Regions from separate parts of the Halomonas sp. OfavH-34-E genome, predicted to be linked through region 1. Evidence: predicted binding sites of a transcription regulator. Region 1 holds the regulator's gene; each other region holds the start of a gene.
What was found. Region 1 encodes FNR, which switches genes on or off when oxygen is low (the NO sensors DNR and NnrR bind a similar motif). Its sites were predicted from a motif close to TTGATNTANATCAA; they were not measured.

Region 1 (6,918 bases):
TCGCGTCCTCGCCGAGGACGATCCGTCCGTGGCCATCGAACGTGAAAGCCGCTTTATAGGAGTTACCCCCTGATGTCCCTGTCCGATCCCCAGGTGCCGCCCTGGTACAAGCAGTTCTGGCCCTGGTTCCTGATCGCCCTGCTGCTGTCGTCGGTCACCTTCAGCATGGTCTACCTGGCCTTCTCGATCCGCTACTTCGACGGTTCGGTGCCGGACGATTACTACAAGGAAGGTCTGGCCATCAACGTCCAGCTCGAAAAGCAGCAACGTGCCGAGGCGCTGGGGCTGGCGGCCGAGCTGCGCATCGACGCCACCACCGGCGACGTGGTGGTAACACTCGATGGCGACGAACGCCCAGAGCGGCTGGATCTGGCGCTGAAGTTCCCCACCGATGGCGCCCGCGACCGGGCACTGGTGCTGACCCACACCCGTGCAGGCCACTATGTCGGCACCCTCGACCGCAATCTGCGCTATCGCTGGTACCTTCAGCTGCAGCCCCACGCAGAAGGCGCGTCAGGACAGCCTGAATGGCGCCTGACCGGCGAGGCAGAGTTCCCGCGGGAGACCTCCGTGCGCCTGACACCGGGACTCTGATGGCGGCCTCGTGCTACCACTGTGGCGCCCCGGTGGAGGCCACAGCACCCTGGTCGATCACCCTGGATGGCCAGCGCCATCCGCTGTGCTGCCCGGGCTGCGAGGCGGTGGCCCAGGCCATCGTCGGCGGCGGCCTGGACAGCTACTATCGCTTTCGCACCGCCCTGCCGGAGCGCCCATCGCCGACACCCGCCGACGAGGCCCGCTATCAGGTATTCGACGATCCGGGCCTGCAGGATCGTTTCGTGCGTCAGGATGGCGACACCAAGGTAGCGACCCTGGCGGTGGATGGCATCACCTGCGCCGCCTGCGCCTGGCTGATCGAACACCGCCTGAATGCCCTCGACGGCCTGGAGAGCTGCGCTGTCAATCTTTCCCAGCATCGCCTTCAGGTGCGCTGGGATCCCGAACGCCTGTCGCTGTCGCGCCTGCTGGCCGAGATGGCTGCCATCGGCTATCCCTCCCAGCCCTACGAGCCGGACCAGGCTCAGCAGCGGCTCAAGCAACAGTCGCGCCAGATGATAAGGCGCCTGATCGTGGCGGCCGTCGGCATGATGCAGGTGCTGATGTTTTCCATCCCGCACTACGTCGACGGCGGTGATCTCAGCACCGAGTTCGAGCGTCTGTTTGCCTGGCTATCGCTGGCGCTGACCACTCCGGTGGTACTGTACTCGGCCCAACCCTTCTTCGTCGGCGCCCTGCGCGATCTGCGAACCCGCGTGCTGGGCATGGATGTGCCGGTGGCGCTGGCCATCGGTGGTGCCTTCGTCGCCAGCACCTGGTCGGTCGTGAGCGACTCCGGGGACCGCTACTTCGACTCGGTCAGCATGTTCACCTTCTTCCTGCTGTTCGGACGCTACCTGGAGTCTCGCGCCCGTACCCACTACGGCCGCAGCGGCAATGCCCTGGCCAGCGCGCTGCCGAGTGCCGCGGTGCGCCTCGACGAGCAGGGCGATGAACGCGTCATCCCTGCCAGTCAGCTGGCGCCTGGTGACCGGGTTCGGGTCAGCCCCGGCGCCCAGATTCCTGCAGATGGCACCCTTACCTCGGGCCTGGCCCAGATCGACGAGTCGCTGCTGACCGGCGAATCGCTGCCCTGCCTGCGTCGCCAGGGAGATACCGTGCACGCAGGTACCCTGTGCATGGACAGCCCGATCGAAGTGATGGTCACCCGCGTCGGCGACGATACCCGCGCCGCCGGCATTCTCGATCTCACCGACCGTGCCTTCGCCCATCGTCCACGTATCGCCCGCCTGGCCGAGCAGGTGGCCCATCGCTTCGTGTTGAACCTGCTGGTCATCACCGCCCTGGTGGCGCTGGTCTGGAGCCTGATCGACCCTAGCCGCAGCCTGTGGATCACCCTGTCGGTACTGGTGGTGACCTGCCCCTGCGCCCTGGCGCTGGCGACCCCCACCGCCCTGACCGTGGCCCACGGCCGGCTGAGACGTGCCGGGGTACTGGTGACCCGAGCCGATGCGCTGGAGACCCTGGCCGGCCTCGATCGCGTCGTCTTCGACAAGACCGGCACCCTGACCCGGGGGCGTATGCAACTCGCCGAACACCGGCCGCTGAGCGACGACGAAGGAAGCGCCAACAATGGCGAGATGGACGCTGCCGCCAAGCGCCGGCATCTGGCACTGGCGGCGGCACTGGAGACCGGCTCGGAGCACCCCATCGCCCGCGCCTTCGCTGCCTGGCGCGACGCCAGCTGCCAGGCCAGCGAACTGCGCAATCACCCGGGTCAGGGCGTGGAAGGCGTGATCGACGGCCGGCGCTGGCGACTGGGCCAGCCGCATTTTGCCTGCCTGGGCCGACCCGTTCCTGAGCTCCCTGGCGCAGGGCTTTGGTTGCTGCTGGCCAGCGAAGGCAAGCCCCAGGCCTGGTTCAAGCTCGACGATCAGCCCCGTGACGACGCCGCCGAGACCCTCGCCGCCCTCGCCCATCGGGGGCTTGCCATCGAGATCCTGTCGGGCGACCGCGCAGTCAACGTCGGCCAGCTGGCCCGCACGCTGGGCGTCGATCAGTGGCGTGGCGAGGCCACCCCCGAGGACAAGCTCGGGCACTTGAAGGCGCGACAGGCACAGGGTGAAAAGGTGGCCATGGTCGGTGATGGCATCAATGACGTGCCGGTACTGGCCGGCGCCGACCTTGCCATCGCCATGGCCGGGGCCAGCGACCTCACCCGCACCCGCGCCGATCTGGTATTGCTGGGCGAACCGCTCACGGGTATCGTCGAAGCCATCGAGGTGGCCGGTCAGACCCGTCGCATCATTCGCCAGAATCTGTCCTGGTCGGTGCTCTACAATGTCGTGGCGCTGCCCGCAGCGGCGCTGGGCTTCGTGCCCCCATGGCTTGCCGCCATCGGCATGTCACTCAGCTCGTTGCTGGTCATCGGCAATGCCCTGCGTCTGCGACGTGGACGCACCAGGCGGACCGCGACGCCTTCACCCGTCACCGCAAGCCCCGGCCCATGAGCATCCTTTACCTGTTGATACCCTTGTCGTTGATCCTGCTGGGCCTGGCGGTCTGGGCCTTCTTCTGGGCGGTGCGCAACGACCAGTTCGAGGACCTCGAAGGCCCCGCCTATCGCATCCTGTTCGAGGATGAGGACGACACTCGCGGTGCCGATGACGGCGCTTCCTCTTCCGAAACGCCTGCGCAGACATCCGAGCGTGATCCATCGTCCAGAGGGCCTGAGTGAACCCTACCGGCCTGGAACTGCCCCCCATGATGGCGGCCTTCGTGTTTGGCCTGCTCGGCGGTGCACACTGTATTGGCATGTGCGGCGGTATCATGAGCGCCCTGACCTTTGCCATCCCCCCCAGCATGCGTCAACCTTGGCGGGTGAGCACACTTGTGCTCGGCTACAATGTAGGTCGTATCACTAGCTACTGTGTGGCGGGCGCTCTGGTTGCCACCCTGGGTTCGGTGATCGGCCTTTCGCCGACCCTGCGTGGCCTGATGCAGATCGTCGCCAGCCTGATGTTGATCCTGATGGCGCTTTACATTGCCGATCTATGGAAAGGCCTGCGTCACGTCGAGGCACTGGGACGTCACCTCTGGAGGTACCTGGAACCCGCAGGCAGACGCCTGTTGCCGGTGGTGCGTCTGCCCCAGGCGGTGGCGCTGGGCGCCATCTGGGGCTGGCTGCCCTGTGGCCTGGTGTACTCGATGCTGGCCTGGAGCCTGGCACGGGCCGAGCCCCTCGAGGGCGCACTGCTGATGGCGAGCTTCGGTCTTGGCACGCTTCCGGCGCTGGTGGTGACGGGCCTCGCCGCCAGACAAATGCAGGCCCTGCTGGCGCATCGGGCAACACGCCTTGTCGCCGCTGGCATGATCATCGCCTTTGCCGTCTGGCAACTTTGGACTGGGCTGCATCAATGACGCATCCTACCTCTAAGTTATTAATCCTAAAGAGGTAGACGCCACTTTTAGCTGATCTGAGGGTGTAGAATAGTGCCATCAACGTGCTGTACGGGCGACGTCTGTTCTCCCCATGGCCCAGTCAATATCGATCCCAGATCCACAGGAGCTGCGAATGAGTCCTACGGCCCAAGATCGGCGGCGTCCCATGCTGCATGAGACTCGCTGTGAGTCCTGCAGCCTGAGTTCCTTGTGCCTTCCGCTGTCGCTGGAGACCGCCGACCTCGAGCGCTTCGATTCCATCATCCGTCGTCACCCGCCGATCAAGAAAGGCACACGATTGGTCGAGCAGGGAGATCGCTTCACCAGCGTCTTCGCGGTCCGATCGGGGAGTCTCAAGCAGATCACCACCGAAGGCAGCGGCGAAGCTCAGTTGACCAACTTCTTCCTGCCCAGTGAACTGGTTGGCCTGGATGGCATCGACGACGGCCGCTATCCCGGCAGCGTGGTGGCGCTGGAGACCACCACGGTGTGCGAGATTCCCTTCGACCGCCTCGATGCGCTGACCCAGACCCTACCGGAGCTGCGTGCCCAGCTGTTTCGCACCCTGAGCAAGGAGCTGCGAGAAGACCGCCGGATGATGCAGCTGCTGTCACGCAAGACCGCCGATCAGCGCCTGGCCTGCTTCTTCCTCGGCCTGTCGGACCGCTTCCGCCGCCGCGGCTATTCACCGTTCAGCTTCCGCCTGTCCATGTCCCGCGCCGACATCGGCAATCACCTGGGGCTGGCGGTGGAAACGGTCAGCCGTATCCTCGGGCGTTTCCAGCAGCAGGATCTGGTGGCGGTATCGGGACGTGAGGTCAATATCCTCGACCTGACCGCGCTGTCGACCCTGGCCGACACCGAAGTTACCTGAGCGGGCCTGGCAGCAGTGTGCCGGGCTTGGCCGGCAGGGCCCGGTATCCAGGATCTGGAAAGCAAAGCGTAATAGATGGCGTGTGACAAGAAAGAGGCCGCATCCGGAGATGCGGCCTCTTTCGCTGTCATGGCATCATGCACATTCGCTGCTGGCGAGATCAGCCGGCATCCACCACGTCGATGCGCCGGGCCTGGCGTTCGGCCTGTACGGCCTCCAGCCCCTCGAAGTCGAACAGTTGCCGATCCGCCAGCTGCGACGGCGCCACATTGGTCACCGCCTTGAACATGCTCTCGAGGCGCCCGGGATGCTTGACCTCCCACTCGGCCAGCATCTCCTTGACCACCTGGCGCTGCAGGTTGGGCTGGGAACCACACAGGTTGCACGGGATGATCGGGAACTCCATCGCCTCGCTGTAGGCCTGGATATCGGCCTCGCGGCAGTACGCCAGCGGACGGATGACGATGTTCTTGCCGTCGTCGGAGAGCAGCTTGGGCGGCATCGCCTTGAGGCTGCCACCGAAGAACATGTTCAGAAACAGCGTCTCGAGAATGTCCTCGCGGTGGTGGCCCAGAGCGATCTTGGTCGCCCCGATCTCCTCGGCGAAACCATAGAGCGAGCCGCGCCGCAGGCGTGAGCAGAGCGCGCAGGTGGTCTTGCCCTCCGGCGTCTTCTCCTTCACCACCGAATAGGTGTCGCGCTCGAGGATGTGGTAGTCCACGCCGATGCTGTCCAGATAGTTCGGCAGCACATGCTCCGGAAAGCCCGGCTGCTTCTGATCCAGATTCACCGCCACCAGCGAGAAGTTGACCGGCGCGTTGCGCTGAAGGCTGCGCAGGATCTCGAGCATGGTGTAGCTGTCCTTGCCACCAGACAGACACACCATGATCTTGTCGCCTTCCTGGATCATGCCGTAGTCGATGATGGCGTTGCCGGCCTGGCGGCGCAGGCGCTTCTGCAGCTTGTTGAATTCACGCCGTGCCTTGGCCTGAACTTGGGCTTCCGTCTGATCGCCACCCGCAGCAGGGTCGGCCGGGCTGACGCCGGCATCGATCGAGAGATGGTCATCCTCGGGGGTACGGGGATCGAACAGGGTGGCGGAGGCGGACTGTGGCGACATGGGAGCGGGACATCACGGCTGAAAATGAAAGAGGCGCCAGTCTACCATCCGGACGCTTTAGTGGCGAAGAGGTCAGCGACCGCTTACCCCGACGAGGACAATACGGCAGGGGCTTTTCGTCGGCGGCACATCGGAAACCGCCAAGGACGACACCGCCGTAGTGGCGCTCTTGCGCGTCGTGGCCTGGCCTGGCCTGGTCTGGCCTGGCAAGTCGAAGAACGCAAGTGCCTGTCAGCCAGGCCCTAGGCGCTGTCCGAAAAGTCGACGAGCGAAGGTTAGACAAGGCAAAAATCGGTGAGAAAGCGCAGTTTACGGGGTGTAAATGAGCATTTTGACCGGGCTGGCGCACCAGACGATTTTTAACGCCGTATTACCGAGCGCAGGCACTTTTCAGACAGGCCCTAGACGACGTTCAGCGCCAGCAGATAGCGCACCACCACGCCCAGCAACAGCAGCAGGATGCCGGCACGTTGCCAGCCAAACTCGCGCACGGTCAGGGTCAGGCGCTTCTCCCAGAACTTGACCATGCCCCACAGGTCCCGGGTACGGCGATAGTACTGGAGGTAGGCCACCAGCACCGAGACCAGGCCCAGCGCCAGCAGCGTGGGCTCGAGAAGGGTCAACATGGCGTGCAGACTCATGACAGGATCTCCTTGCAGGTGAATGGTTGCCGGTGCGGGCGGCACCGGGTCAGCGCGGATGACGGCACCGGGTCAGCGCGATGGCGCCGTGAGTGCCCCGCTCTCCAGGCGCAGATGCATCAGCGCCGTGGTGACGGCGTCGCCCAGGGCCGTATGGCGTCCCATGATCGGGACTCCAAGTCGCTCTGCCAATTGTTCAAAGGTCGGCTGCACCTCGATTTCCGGGTGACTTCGGCGCAGCCGCTTGCGGTACTGCTGGGCCACGTCGATGGTGGCGTTGGGCA
Region 2 (6,918 bases), on a different contig from region 1:
GCCTGCCTGCCAATCAAGCCGGGCTCAACTTCATTCGTCTGGCGACCCCCACCACCGATGCCCGACGCCTGCCGGGGGTGCTCACCAATACCTCGGGCTTTCTCTACTACGTCTCGAGCAACGGGGTCACCGGCGGTGCTGCGCCAAGCGCCGAACGCGTGCAACAGGAGGTAGCCCGCATCCGCGAGCACAGCGATATTCCCATCGCCGTCGGTTTCGGTATTCGCACCGCCGCCCAGGCCAGAGAGATCGGCGCCTTCGCCGACGGCGTGGTGGTAGGTTCGGCGCTGATCGATGCCCAGGCCAGCGGCGACACTCCCGCCGAAGGTACCCAAGCCGTGCTCGAATTGACGCGCGAGCTGGCCCAGGCGCTGACCGGCGCCCGCTAAGCCCTGGCAAAGAACCCCGGTCAAGAACCCCGGTAAAGAACTCCTTATCGCGTGATCCCGGTACAAAGGCCCTGTCGGCGTCTGCTCGACAGAAAGACGCCTCGAGGAGACTCACGCCAGGCCTTGCGCCAAGCCACTCCCGGGAAGCCTCTCTTCCCCACGCAAGCCCCGCCGATCAGGCGGGGCTTGCTGCCACCGGGCCGAACATCTCCCCGACCCAGTCAATATTTTCAGCGGACACCTGGAATGCAGCCACACCATCTATGCAACTGCTGATCCATGCCAGATTCTTACTGCTGATATCATGCTTAAGTCGAACCGTTGGGTGTGGCCGACGGTGATAGAATCGCCCTCCTTCCGGCCACAAGCCGACGCCCATCCGTCCTGACGCGACGGTCGATGCACACTCCACGCTTCGAGACCAGAGCCATGTCCACCTCCTTGAGCGCCCCCTTCAAGGCGCTGAATCGTCTGGGGCTGATCCCTCAGATCGTGATCGGTATCCTCTGCGGTATCGCCGTCGCCACCCTGTCCCCCGAGCTCGCCGCCTCGGTATCGCTGCTCGGCCAGGTATTCATTTCGGCCTTGAAGGCGGTCGCCCCGGTGCTGGTCTTCGTGCTGGTGATGGCCGCCATCGCCGGCCATCAGCGCGGCCAGCCGACCCAGATCCACAGCGTACTGGTGCTGTATCTGATCGGCACCCTGGTGGCGGCGCTGGTGGCAGTAGTGGCCAGTTTCGCCCTCCCCACCGAACTGACCCTGAATACCGCTCAGGCCAGCGGCAATCCGCCAGGCGGCGTGGTAGAGATCCTGCGCAACCTGCTATTGAGCGCCGTGGCCAACCCGGTCAGCGCATTGATGAACGCCAACTTCATTGCCATCCTGGTGTGGGCCGTCAGCCTCGGCCTGGTGCTGCGCAGCGCCAGTGCCGCTACCAAGGGCATGATCGAGGACCTGTCCCAGGCGGTATCGACCCTGGTGCGCTGGGTCATTCGTCTGGCACCGCTGGGTATCTTCGGACTGGTCGCCGGCACCCTGGCCGAAGCCGGAATCGGTGCGCTGCTGGAGTACGCCCAACTGCTGTCGGTGATCGTCGGCTGCATGCTGTTCGTCGCCCTGGTGACCAATCCGCTGATCGTCTTCCTGGCCACTCGCCAGAACCCTTATCCGCTGGTCTTCAGCTGTCTGCGCGGTAGCGCCATCACCGCCTTCTTCACCCGCTCAAGCGCAGCCAACATCCCGGTCAACCTGGAGCTGTGCAAGCGTCTGAAGCTGGATGAGGACACCTACTCCATCTCGATCCCGCTCGGCGCCACCATCAACATGTCCGGTGCCGCCATCACCATCAGCGTCATGACCCTTGCCACCGCCCATACCCTGGGCATCAGCGTGGACTTCGTCACCGCCCTGCTGCTGTGCGTGGTCTCCGCCCTGGCCGCCTGCGGCGTCTCCGGCGTGGCCGGTGGCTCGCTGCTGCTGATTCCCATGGCCGCCAGCCTGTTCGGCATTTCGGCCGACGTGGCGATGCAGGTGGTTGCTATCGGCTTCGTCATCAGCGTGGTCCAGGACTCCACCGAGACCGCCCTCAACTCTTCCACCGATGTGCTGTTCACCGCCGCCGCCAGCCGCAGGGGCGAACTGAGCGACTGACGCCCAGAGGCGCTGCCGCGCTTGCTCATCTCCTGAAACAACAGCTCTCCTGAAACAACAGCGAGCCCCTCTCACCAAAGGGTGAGAGGGGCTCGCTGCGTTGTTCGAGCGGGCGACGACACCACGTCAGCCAGCGATGACCTCCGGGTGATACCGCGAGGCGATCGTCACCAGGCGCTGCATGGTCTCGCCACTCGGTGGCGCCACTCCTGCCAGCGGATAGTGCTCTCCCAGCTCCTGCCACTTGTACTCGCCAAGTGCGTGATAGGGCAGCAGCTCGATACGCTCGACGTTGTCCATGGTCTCGACGAACTCCCCCAGCAGGTGCATGGATGCCTCGCTGTCGGTAAAGCCAGGCACGATCACCTGACGAATCCAGGTGGGCTTGCCGATCGCCGCCAGATGACGGGCAAAGGCCAGGGGACGGCGTCGGGGGATACCGGTGAGCTCGCGGTGCACGCCCTCGTCGAGATGCTTGAGATCCAGCAGCACCAGGTCGGTGGCGGCAAGCAACTCGTCGAGGACCTCATCGTAGTGGCAGACGTAGCCATTGGTGTCGAGGCAGGTGTGCATGCCCTCGGCCTTGGCCGCCTGAAACAGGTCGCGCACAAACGCCGGTTGCAGCAGCGCCTCGCCGCCGGTGCAGGTGATGCCGCCCCCAGACGCCCGCATGAACGGCAGATAGGTTCTGGCTTCGGTGAGTATCTCGTCCACCGTCACCTCACGTCCGCCCTGGCGATCCCAGCTGTCGCGGTTGTGGCAGTACTGACAGCGCATCACGCAGCCCTGCAGAAACACCAGAAAGCGAATGCCTGGGCCATCCACGGCACCACAGCTCTCCAGGTGATGGAGACGGCCAGTGATCATCATCAGGACTCCTAACGAAAAGGGGCTCCGGGAGACACCCGGAGCCCGGAAAGGGACCGCTGTCGCGGCCCCGGGCGAGACGACTGTCGGCTCAGAGCGTTTCGGTGAAGGTCCGGGAGATCACGTCGCGCTGCTGTTCCGCGGTCAAGGAGTTGAAGCGCACCGCGTAGCCGGACACGCGGATGGTCAGCTGAGGATACTTGTCCGGATTGACCACGGCGTCCTCGAGCATCTCGCGGTTGAGCACGTTGACGTTCAAGTGCTGGCCGCCTTCCTGACGCTCGCTGTGGTGGAAGTAACCGTCGAGCAAGCCGGACAGGTTGCTGCGCTGGGCGCCCTCGTCCTTGCCCAGCGCCCTCGGCACGATGGAGAAGGTATACGAGATCCCGTCCTTGGCGTGGGCGTAGGGCAGCTTGCCCACCGACGTCAACGAGGCCACCGCACCCTTGGTGTCACGCCCATGCATGGGGTTGGCACCCGGTGCGAAGGGCTCGCCGGCGCGACGACCGTCCGGCGTGGTGCCGGTCTTCTTGCCGTAGACCACGTTGGAGGTGATGGTCAGCACCGACTGGGTCGGCTCGGCGCCACGGTAGGTATTGAGCTTGCGGATCTTGTTCATGAAGGTCTCGACCAGCTCGCAGGCGATATCGTCGACGCGCGGATCGTTGTTGCCGAAGCAGGGGTAGTCACCCTCGATCTCGAAGTCCACCGCCACGCCGTCAGGATCACGCACCGGGCGCACCTTGGCGTACTTGATCGCCGACAGCGAGTCCGCCGCCACCGACAGCCCGGCGATGCCGCAAGCCATGGTGCGCTTGACGTCGAGGTCGTGCAGCGCCATCAGCGCCGCCTCATAGCTGTACTTGTCGTGCATGTAGTGGATGGCATTGAGGGCGGTCACGTACTGGCGGGCCAGCCAGTCCATCAGGCCATCCATGCGTGCCCACACCTCGTCGAAGTCGAGCACCTCGGAGGCGATCGGCTCACTCCTGGGGCCGACCTGGATCTTCAGCTTCTCGTCGACGCCGCCATTGATCGTGTAAAGCAGCGTCTTGGCCAGGTTGGCCCGGGCACCGAAGAACTGCATCTGCTTGCCGATCACCATGGGAGACACGCAGCAGGCGATGGCGTAGTCGTCGGAGGCGAAGTCCACGCGCATCAGATCATCGTTCTCGTACTGGATCGACGAGGTATCGATGGACACCTTGGCGCAGTAACGCTTGAAGCCGTCGGGCAATTGCTCAGACCACAGCACCGTGAGATTCGGCTCCGGGCTCGGACCCATGGTGTAGAGGCTATTGAGGAAACGGAAGCTGGTACGGGTGACCAGGGTGCGTCCGTCAAGCGCCATCCCGCCCAGGCATTCGGTGGCCCAGATCGGGTCGCCGGAGAACAGCTCGTCGTACTCAGGGGTGCGCAGGAAGCGCACCATGCGAAGCTTCATGATGAAGTGATCGACCAGCTCCTGGGCGCGGGCTTCGTCGATCACGCCTTGGCGCAGGTCACGCTCCAGGTAGATATCGAGGAAGCTGGAAGTACGTCCCAGTGACATGGCGGCGCCGTTTTGCGACTTCACTGCCGCCAGGTAGCCAAAGTAGGTCCACTGGATGGCCTCCTGGGCGGTGGCAGCCGGGACCGAGACGTCGAAGCAGTACTTGGCGGCCATTTCCTTGAGCTGGCCGAGTGCACGATGCTGCTCGGCGACTTCCTCGCGCAGCTGGATCACCGCCTCCAGGTCCTCGCCCTGTTCGAAGCGCTGCTGCAGCGAGGCAAACTGCGCCTGCTTGTCACGCATCAGGAAATCGACACCGTAAAGGGCGACCCGGCGGTAGTCACCGATGATGCGTCCACGACCGTAGGCGTCCGGCAGTCCAGTCAGCACCCCTGACTTGCGACACTTGAGGATGTCCGGGGTGTAGACATCGAACACCCCCTGATTGTGGGTCTTGCGAAATTCGGTGAAGACCTTCTTGACCTGAGGATCGAGTTCACGACCGTAGGCCTGGCATGAGCCCTCCACCATCTTGATGCCGCCGTTGGGCATGATCGCCCGCTTCAGCGGCGCGTCGGTCTGCAGTCCAACGATGGTCTCGAGACGCTGATCGATATAGCCGGCGTCATGAGCGGTGATGGTCGAGACCAGCGAGGTGTCGAAGTCCAGCGGTGCATGGGTGGCGTTTTCCTTCTTGACGCCTTCCATCACAGTGTCCCATAGCTCGCGAGTGCTGGCCGCCGGCTCGCTGACCAGGAAACGCTCGTCACCCTCGTAGGGGGTCACGTTGGCCAGCAAGAAGTCTCGTACGTCGACGTCCTTCTTCCACTCGCCCCCGGCAAACCCTTCCCACGCTTGCGCGAATTGCTCTTTCATCGACTTGCACCTCAACAGAGTAAATGACAACGCTAGTCCTGCATGCTGAGCGACGGCCATCCCTCGGAGATGGCAGCCGGCCCGCCTGTTCGGTGGCAGCAGCGGTCGCCGCATCGGAGGCGGCGGGTGTGCTGCACGCTTCTCGATCGGCGAAAAAACACCTGCCCTCGAGAGCACAATTCGACCTTAGCAGTAGTCCCGTCGCCCCTACTTGACCCGCATCATGGCGCCACAGGACAGCGATACAGCGCGAGCGAAGCGGCCAAGAAACCTGTACCAGGCCAATTTCGCGCGGCGAGGACGGCCGCCTGCGCTATGCTGACAAGGGCATACGTAGGCCTGAGCCCTGTCCCACCGCTGGGTGCCCGTGATGAACAGCTTTCCCACGCTTCTGGAGTACGGTCTGCCAGGCTTCGCCGTGGTGCTGCTGATCCTCGGCTACCACCTGCTCAACAAGACCCACACCCTGTTGCTCAATGAGCGCTCTGGCGAGACCCGAGAGGGCACCGAGTTGCGCATTCGCTATCTGCAGGAGATCTCCAAGAACGCCAGGCTGTTCATGGCGCTGAGTCTGCTGTTCTTCGTCGGTGGGCTGGCCATGGCGATGATGAAACCCTCGAGCCAGGTCAATCTTTCCATCGCCCCGCCCGAAGGCGTGCTGCCGGTCATCCGTCTGCAGGAGCGGGACATGCCGCTGGATGGCCGGGGCACGGTCGTGCTGAAGGTCCAGGACGACAATGTGCTGCGCATCTTGAACAACGATCTGCACGGCCGGCTGATCGCCATCGAGCAGGAGCGCGACGCCTTGAAGAGCCAACTGGCCGACGTCATCGCTGCAGCGGAGCGAGATTCTCCGCAGGTAGGCTTCTAATGAAGAACAGGCAGGGCGCCTTGGCGTCGCGCGCGATGGCGACAGACCTGGCCGGGCCAGCGAAGGGAAAACGACGGCGCCAACCCACGTCTACGATAAACGCCCTGCTGATCGTGCTGCTGAGCGTCGGGGTGGCGTGGCCGGTGGTTGCCCAGCAGGCCCCGCTGTCCAGGGCCAAGGCGCTGTTGCAGCAGGGTGACAACCAGGCCGCCCTGCGCGAACTACGCCCTCTGCTCGAAAGTCCTGATCCGCTGGCTCGGATGGAAGGCTTGAACGCCCAGGGCTGGATTCTCTATCGGGAAGGCCGCCACGCTGACGCCTCAGCGCTGTTCGAGCAGGCACTCAGGGCGAGTCAAGGTCATGACGGCTTGCGTGAGGTGCGCCTGAAGACCCTCAACAACGCCGGCATCAACGCCTTTTCCGCCGGTGAGCTCGACAAGGCTCGAAGCTACTTCGAGGCCGCCCTGGCCCTCGGCAGCGACGTGGCCCCGCGCTACCTGACCATCATCGCCCGCCAGGCGCCCATGCAGTCGGCCCAGCAGCAGGTCAGCGCGGGACGTGAAAAGCGCATCGAGCGCGACTTCGAGGGCGCGGTGGCCGACTACACCCGGGCGCTTGCGATCGATCCGAACAACAACGACGCCCTCTCCTATCGTGGCTACGCCTACTACCGATTGGGCCAGTACGACAATGCCCGAGCCGATATCGAGGCGGCCCTGGCGAGTTCTCCCCAGCGGCTGGACGCACTGATCAACCTGCTCAAGGTGAGCTGC
Region 3 (6,918 bases), on a different contig from region 1:
AGATCCCGGTTCTCAACGGCCTGACGCTGTGGTTCATCTCGTTCTTTCGCGGTACGCCGCTGCTGGTGCAGCTGTTCCTGTTCTACTACGGGCTGCCCCAGGTGCTGTCGTTTCTGACCACCATCGATGGCATCACCGCCACCATCATGGGGCTGACGCTGCACTTCTCGGCCTATATGGCGGAGTCGATCCGCGCCGCCATCGTCGGTGTGGATCGCAGTCAGACCGAGGCGGCCCTGTCCATCGGCATGACCAACGGCCAGTTGATGCGCCGGATCGTGCTGCCCCAGGCCACTCGCATCGCGGTGCCGACGTTGATGAACTACTTCATCGACATGATCAAGGCCACCTCGCTGGCGTTCACCCTGGGCGTCACCGAGCTGATGGGGGCGACCCAGAAAGAGGCCGCCGGCAGCTTCCTGTACTTCGAGGCCTTCATCACCGTGGCGCTGATCTACTGGGCCATCGTCGAGGCGCTGGCCTGGCTGCAGCGGCGCCTGGAATCCCGACTCAACGAGGCCTATCGTCGATGATCAAGCTAGAGCGACTGACCAAGCGCTTCGGTGATACCACCGTGCTCGACGGTATCGACCTGGAGATCCAGCAGGGCGAGATCATCGTGGTGATCGGCCCCTCCGGGACCGGCAAGTCGACGTTGCTGCGCTGTCTCAACTTTCTCGAGCAGCCCGATGGAGGCCGATTGACCTTGGGTCCGCTGAATCTGGACCTGACCCAGGCCAGCAAGTCCGAGATCCTGGCTGCCCGTCGACACACGGCCTTCGTGTTCCAGAACTACGCGCTGTTTGCCAACAAGACGGCGCTTGAGAACATCGCCGAGGGCCTGATCGTGGTCAACCGCTGGCCCAGGGCCAAGGCCCACCAGCGGGCACGGGAGATCCTCGAGCGCATCGGCATGTCGGACAAGGCGGACGCCTATCCGGCGTCGCTGTCCGGGGGCCAGCAGCAGCGGGTGGGGATCGGCCGCGCCATGGCCGCCCAGGCCGAGGTGATCCTGTTCGACGAACCCACCTCATCGCTGGATCCCGAGTGGGTCGACGAGGTGCTGGCACTGATGAAGCAGTTGGCGCGTGAACGCCAGACCATGCTGGTGGTCACCCACGAGATGGCCTTTGCCCGTGACGTGGCCGACCGGGTGGTGTTCATGGAGGGCGGGCGCATCGTCGAGCAGGGGCCTCCCTCGGAGCTGTTCCATGCACCGCAGGACCCGCGTACCCGAGACTTCCTGCGCAAGGTACTGCCCGCCGCCGAGCCCCTGTAGGCCGAATCGCTCATCCATCCGGCGAGATCCTCGTTCGAGAAAGTCTGCACGTCGAGTCGTGCCCTACGAGGTGCCGCATTTCCAGCGGTTTCTTGGGGGGCGCGTGTTGCTGCCGGGCTGGCCCTCGCTGGTCCGGCACGCGACAATGGCGTGCACCAAGCCCATTTTCAAAGCGGAGGCATCATGCCCACCGAACCTTCCGTCCACGACGCCCTGGGCGCGGCTCTGCGTGAGCTCGAGGCGACCATGAAGGCCGCCAACATGTGGCGTATGGACAAGCCGGAGGCCGCCGCCTTCAACAGTCGGCAGCCGTTCTGCATCGATACCATGTCGCTGCCTCAGTGGCTGCGCTTCGTGTTTATCGCCAGGCTCGATGCCCTGGTCGAGCAGCGTGCGCCCCTGCCCGCCAGTTGCGATGTGGCCCCGGCGGTGGACGCCTACCTGATCCAGGAAGGCGCGCGCGCCCAGGACCGGATGCTGTTGCAGAAGGTGATCGAGGATATCGACCGGCTGATCACCGAGAACTGAATCGCCGGTAACGGAAGAAGTCCCCAGCGAGGAGAAGGCGATGCCCTGGTACTTTGCCTATGGCAGCAACATGAACATTGAGCGTGTCGCCGCGCGCATCGGTGAGACCCGGCGTGTGCTGGCCGGCAGCCTGGAAGGCTACGCGCTGCGCTTCAACAAGGCCTCCCGGGTGCCGGGCATCGCCCACGCCAATGTGGTGCCGGCGCCGGGCGATCGGGTCGAGGGCGCGCTGTTCGAACTCCTCGAACCCGAGCAGATCCGGCAGATGGATCCCTTCGAAGGTTACCCGCACGAGTACGACCGTCATCGTCTGCCGGTGATTACCGAACAGGGGCCGATCGAGGCCTGGGTCTATATCGCCGGCGCCGAACGCCAGGGGGAGGGGCTGCGGCCCGCCCGCGAGTACCTCGAGCACCTGCTGGCCGGTCGAGACTTCCTCAGCGAGGGCTACCACCAGGCGCTGGCGGCGGTAGAGGCCGTCGAGCACCTCGACGATGCCACTCTTGGGCGACTGGGGCTGTCACGCCATCATCCCCGCTAAGGCTTGTACGATAAGTGCCTGCGCTCGGTAATACGGCGTTAAAAATCGCGTCAAAATGCTCATTTACACCTCGTAAACTGCGCTTTCTTACCGATTTTTGCCTTGTCTAACCATCGCTCGCCGGCTTTTCGTACTAAGCCTAGGCCTCTGCTTGCCCTGTTACCGCAGCCCCTCCCTCGAGAATTGCAGCGGCAACTGCCACGCGAGCGACCACAGAAGCCATCTTGTGACGGTGACAGCACAGCGCCCGCTCCTGCCAGGCAGGAGCGGGCGCTGCGTGTTAGCGGTCGAGCCCTGGATCAGAAGCGGTAGCTGATACCGGCCATGATCACGTAGGGGTCCACCTCGATCTCGCCGATGTCATCGCCGTTGAGGTCGACGTCGCTGTCGATATCCAGATACCACACCGCCATGTTGGCCGCCCAGTGGTCGTCGATGACCAGGTCGAGGCCCGCCTGGCCGGCCCAGCCCCAGGACTCTTCCAGATCGAGATCAGCACCTTCCAGCGCGATATCCTCGTCGGAGAAGTGGGTGTAGTTGACCCCCAGGCCGACGTAGGGCTGCACCCGCGCCTCGGTGCCACCGAAGGGGTAGTACTGCACGGTCAGAGTCGGCGGCAGGTGCTCGACGCTGGCGCCGATATCGGTGCCACCTACGTTCAGGTCGACGTCGTGTTCGAAGGGCTCGGCGGCCAGCAGTTCGACGCCGAACTTGTCGTGGAAGCGATAGCCCAGGGTGAAGGCGAAGCCGTTGTCGTCATGGACGTCGGTGTCCATGGTGCCCCCCATCAGAGAGCCGTTGTCGGAGTCAGGCTTGACCTTGGCCACACCGATGCGGGTATAGATGTCGCCCTTGCCGTAGGCGGCAAAGGCCTGGCTGCTGGCGAGGGCGCTGCCGGCGATGGCGGCGACCAGAGCAGTGGTGATCAGGGGATGGCGCATGGTGTTCTCCTTGCGTACTGGCAAAAGTGGGCGAGCCCGATTGCCAAGCAGTGTATGCCGCATCGAGAACGTGGTTATTGATCTACCTCAATACCTCCTTTGGTCGACAAAAATGAACCGGCAACGCACCAAAAAAGGCGCCTGGCAAAGCCAGACGCCTTCGATGCTGCGGTTGGAATGCGGCGCGATCGAGCTGACGGTTCAACCGCTTATTTCAAGAGCGCGCAGGCGCTGTTTTCAAGACAGCGCAAGCGCTTAGAAACGATAGGTGACGCCGGCACCGATGGTCATCGGATCGATCTCGGCCTCGCCAACATCGTGGCCGTCGACCTCGATATCGGAATCGACATCGGCGTAGCGGGCGTAGGTGCCGACCAGCAGGTTGTCTGTGACGCTGAGGTCGAGACCCACCTGGGCTGCGGCGCCGTAGGAGCTATCGAGGTCGGCGTTGAAGCTCTCGTCGGAGAAGTGGGTGTAGTTCATGCCCACGCCAACGTAGGGGTGGACGCGAGCGTTTTCCACGCCGCCCAGCGGGTAGTAGTTGAGCATCAGGTTGACCGGGGTACGGTCGACGCTGCCCACATTACCGCCGTTGACCGCGATATCGTGCTCCATGGCCTCGGAGCCGTTGAGCTCGACACCGAACTTGTCGTGGAACAGGTAGCCAGCGCCGTAGGCGAAGCCGTTCTCCTCGGAGACATCGAGATCTTGGTTGGCGATGTCGCCGTTGTCCGAGGTGGGATCGGCCTTCTCGAAGCCACCGCGCACGTAGATGTCACCTGCCTGATAGGCCAGGGCAGACTGGGCGGCGAAGGTGGTGGTAGCGAGCAGGGCTGCGGTGCCCATCAGTCGAGTCATGTTCATGCGGGACCTCCTTGATGATCCGATGGCATCCTTCCCGAGGGAAGTAACCTTGTACGCTTCGCAGTTTACGAACGGTGTTTCTAAATGTCTTGTAGAAATATTTAATTGGCCAGATAGCAGTAACTAGCCAGAATTTATGGAACTAAATCGACTTGGGCGGGTAGGTAATGTAAATGCTGTACAATTTTTTTGCACATTGTGGCGTAGACGTCGATGCGCGCTTGTGCACTGCATAAACGCTCGCCGTCCGGCGATAAATCGTCTTCACTGTGGGAGAAGACTCCGGAGGAGAGAGCGGGATGGTGGCCAGACGAAGGCGTGAGAGGTTGCTCGGCATGTCGACGCTGCCCTGGGGCGGGGCGGCACTGGTGCTCGCTCTGACCGCTCTGTTGGCGGTGTGGCTGCTGCTGGAACCCTGGCTGATTCGTGATCTCCCGACGCCGGCGAGGCTGGCCATGGTAGTTCTGGGCGTGTGGGCGCTGGGCGGGGGGTTGTCCATGCCGCTGCACTTCTCCGCGGTGCCCGGCTGGTGGCGTCTGGCGGGGGCCATGCCCTGGTATCCGCTGGCGCTGGTCAGCTTTATCGTGCTGCTGCTGTGTCGCTACGCCGGCCTGTTTTGAACGGGGCTGATGTGCACGGCTAAGGTGGGCAGGGCGGTTCGACCGTCAGTGAGCGTCGAGCGCCAGGTGCGTGCTGGATGTGTCCCGTAACGAAGAAGGCCGCCCGAGGGCGGCCTTCTTGCGTGGCAGACGATCACCGACGATCAGGCGTCTTCCAGGGTGTCGAACTGCTCGGTGATCTCCTTGCTCGGCTCGGCGGTCATCAAGCTCACCACCACGATGGCGATGTAGGCGAAGATCACGCCGGGCACGATCTCGTAAAGATCGAACAGGCCGCCGGACATCTCGGCCCAGGCCACCACGGTGATACCACCGACCACGATACCGGCCAGCGCGCCCCACTGGTTCATGCGACGCCAGTACAGCGACATGATCAGTGCAGGACCGAAGGCGGCGCCGAAACCGGCCCAGGCGTAGGACACCAGTCCCAGTACCGTGGAGTCCGGGTTCATCGCCAGCAGGTAGGCGATGACGGCGATGCCGATGACCGCAAAGCGGCCGACCCAGACCAGCTCGGACTGGCTGGCGTCGGGGCGGAACAGCGCCTTGTAGAAGTCATCGGTCAGGGCAGAGGACGACACCAGCAGCTGGGAGTCGGCGGTGGACATGACCGCAGCCAGGATGGCGGCGAGCAGCACACCGGCGACCAGCGGATGGAAGATGGCGTTGACCATGACCATGAAGATGGTCTCGCCGTCACCCAGGTCGCGGGTCATGTAGACCAGGCCCAGCAGACCGACCGCCATGGCGCAGACCAGGCACAGGCCCGACCAGGTCACGGCGATGCGACGGGCGGCGGGGATGTCGGCTTCGGAGCGGATGGCCGCGAAACGCGCCAGGATGTGCGGCTGGCCGAAGTAGCCAAGGCCCCAGGCCAGCGAACTGATGATGCCGATGGCGGTCAGGGTTTCACCGGTGGACGCATCGACGAACCAGCTCAGCATGTCGGGGTTCTCGGCCAGGATCTGCTGGCCACTGCCGCTGAAGCCACCCAGTTCGGTCAGGGCGATGACCGGCACGACCAGCAGCGCCGCTGCCATCATCAGACCCTGGATCAGGTCAGTCCAGGAGACCGCCAGGAAGCCGCCAAAGAAGGTATAGGAGATGATGGCCAGCGTACCGACGGTCACCGCGATGGTGTAGTCGAAGCCGAATACCGTCTCGAACAGCTTGCCGCCGGCAACCAGGCCGGAGCTGGTGTAGAACAGGAAGAACAAGAGGATGAAGACCGCCGAGATCACCCGCAACAGCGGTGCCTTCTCGCGAAAGCGCTTGGCGAAGAAGTCCGGCAGGGTCAGGGCGTCATTGGCCTTGAAGGTGTAGACGCGCATGCGCCGGGCGACAATCAGCCAGTTGAGCCAGGTGCCGATCAACAGGCCCACGGCGATCCAGGAGGCCGACAGACCGCTGACGTAGGCCGCACCGGGCAGACCCAGCAGCAGCCAGCCCGACATGTCCGAGGCGCCGGCAGATATCGCCGACGTCCAGGGGCCAAGCGAGCGGCCACCAAGGATATAGTCGGACAGATTGGTGGTGCGCTTGTAAGCAATGATACCGATGACCAGCATCAATATCAGATACAGCGCGAACGTGATGCCAATGGTGGCGTTGTTTTCGACCATGGGAGCGTTCCTTGTGGTTTTTGTCGTGGGTGGTTGGCGTTCTCAAGTCACCGGCCCTGTGTCGAGCGCGATGATCTCCCCGTGTGGGCGCGGTCGTCACGCGCGTCCCTGCGATCCGGCGCTCCCCTCGGGGTAGTGGGTGAGCGCCGGTTGCCGACGGTGCGCCGACCGTCGGGTGAGTGCGTTGGACCAGCAGGCCAGGGCCTGACTTACTCGTCCCCTAGCGCCAGCAGCGAGGCGTTGCCGCCGAGTGCCGCCGTGTTGTTGGTCACCGTCTTCTCGGTGGCGAAACGCAACAGGTAGTTGGGGCCGCCGGCCTTGGGACCGGTGCCGGAGAGCCCCTGACCGCCGAAGGGTTGAACGCCTACGACAGCACCAATGATATTGCGGTTGATGTAGACGTTGCCAACGCGCACTTTCCGCGCTATTTCATCGGCAAAGGATTCGTTGCGGCTGTGCACGCCGAAGGTCAGGCCATAACCACGCGCGTTGATCGAGGCGATCACCTTGTCGAGCTCGCTGG

Region 2: a site for FNR is predicted at 5,486-5,499, ahead of pflB (formate C-acetyltransferase). Genes of this name have one in related genera too.
Region 3: a site for FNR is predicted at 3,367-3,380, ahead of NH448_RS12870 (OmpW family outer membrane protein). Genes of this name have one in related genera too.

What each region holds. Positions count from the first base shown of each region.
Region 1 is NZ_JAMXRY010000045.1:25,614-32,531, forward strand. Features, by position in the region: gene ccoG (cytochrome c oxidase accessory protein CcoG) at 1-73, shown strand, start outside; gene NH448_RS17590 (FixH family protein) at 73-594, shown strand; gene NH448_RS17595 (heavy metal translocating P-type ATPase) at 594-3,068, shown strand; gene ccoS (cbb3-type cytochrome oxidase assembly protein CcoS) at 3,065-3,295, shown strand; gene NH448_RS17605 (sulfite exporter TauE/SafE family protein) at 3,292-3,978, shown strand; gene fnr (fumarate/nitrate reduction transcriptional regulator Fnr) at 4,133-4,873, shown strand; gene ttcA (tRNA 2-thiocytidine(32) synthetase TtcA) at 5,034-5,993, opposite strand; gene NH448_RS17620 (hypothetical protein) at 6,395-6,634, opposite strand; gene NH448_RS17625 (3'-5' exonuclease) at 6,707-6,918, opposite strand, start outside.
Region 2 is NZ_JAMXRY010000027.1:35,510-42,427, reverse strand. Features, by position in the region: gene trpA (tryptophan synthase subunit alpha) at 1-389, shown strand, start outside; gene sstT (serine/threonine transporter SstT) at 819-2,039, shown strand; gene pflA (pyruvate formate lyase 1-activating protein) at 2,166-2,909, opposite strand; gene pflB (formate C-acetyltransferase) at 2,998-5,274, opposite strand; gene NH448_RS13145 (hypothetical protein) at 5,645-6,145, shown strand; gene NH448_RS13140 (tetratricopeptide repeat protein) at 6,145-6,918, shown strand, end outside.
Region 3 is NZ_JAMXRY010000026.1:47,411-54,328, reverse strand. Features, by position in the region: gene NH448_RS12890 (amino acid ABC transporter permease) at 1-533, shown strand, start outside; gene NH448_RS12885 (amino acid ABC transporter ATP-binding protein) at 530-1,279, shown strand; gene NH448_RS12880 (YqcC family protein) at 1,463-1,807, shown strand; gene NH448_RS12875 (gamma-glutamylcyclotransferase family protein) at 1,848-2,348, shown strand; gene NH448_RS12870 (OmpW family outer membrane protein) at 2,648-3,289, opposite strand; gene NH448_RS12865 (OmpW family outer membrane protein) at 3,545-4,153, opposite strand; gene NH448_RS12860 (hypothetical protein) at 4,453-4,773, shown strand; gene putP (sodium/proline symporter PutP) at 4,917-6,395, opposite strand; gene putA (bifunctional proline dehydrogenase/L-glutamate gamma-semialdehyde dehydrogenase PutA) at 6,605-6,918, opposite strand, start outside.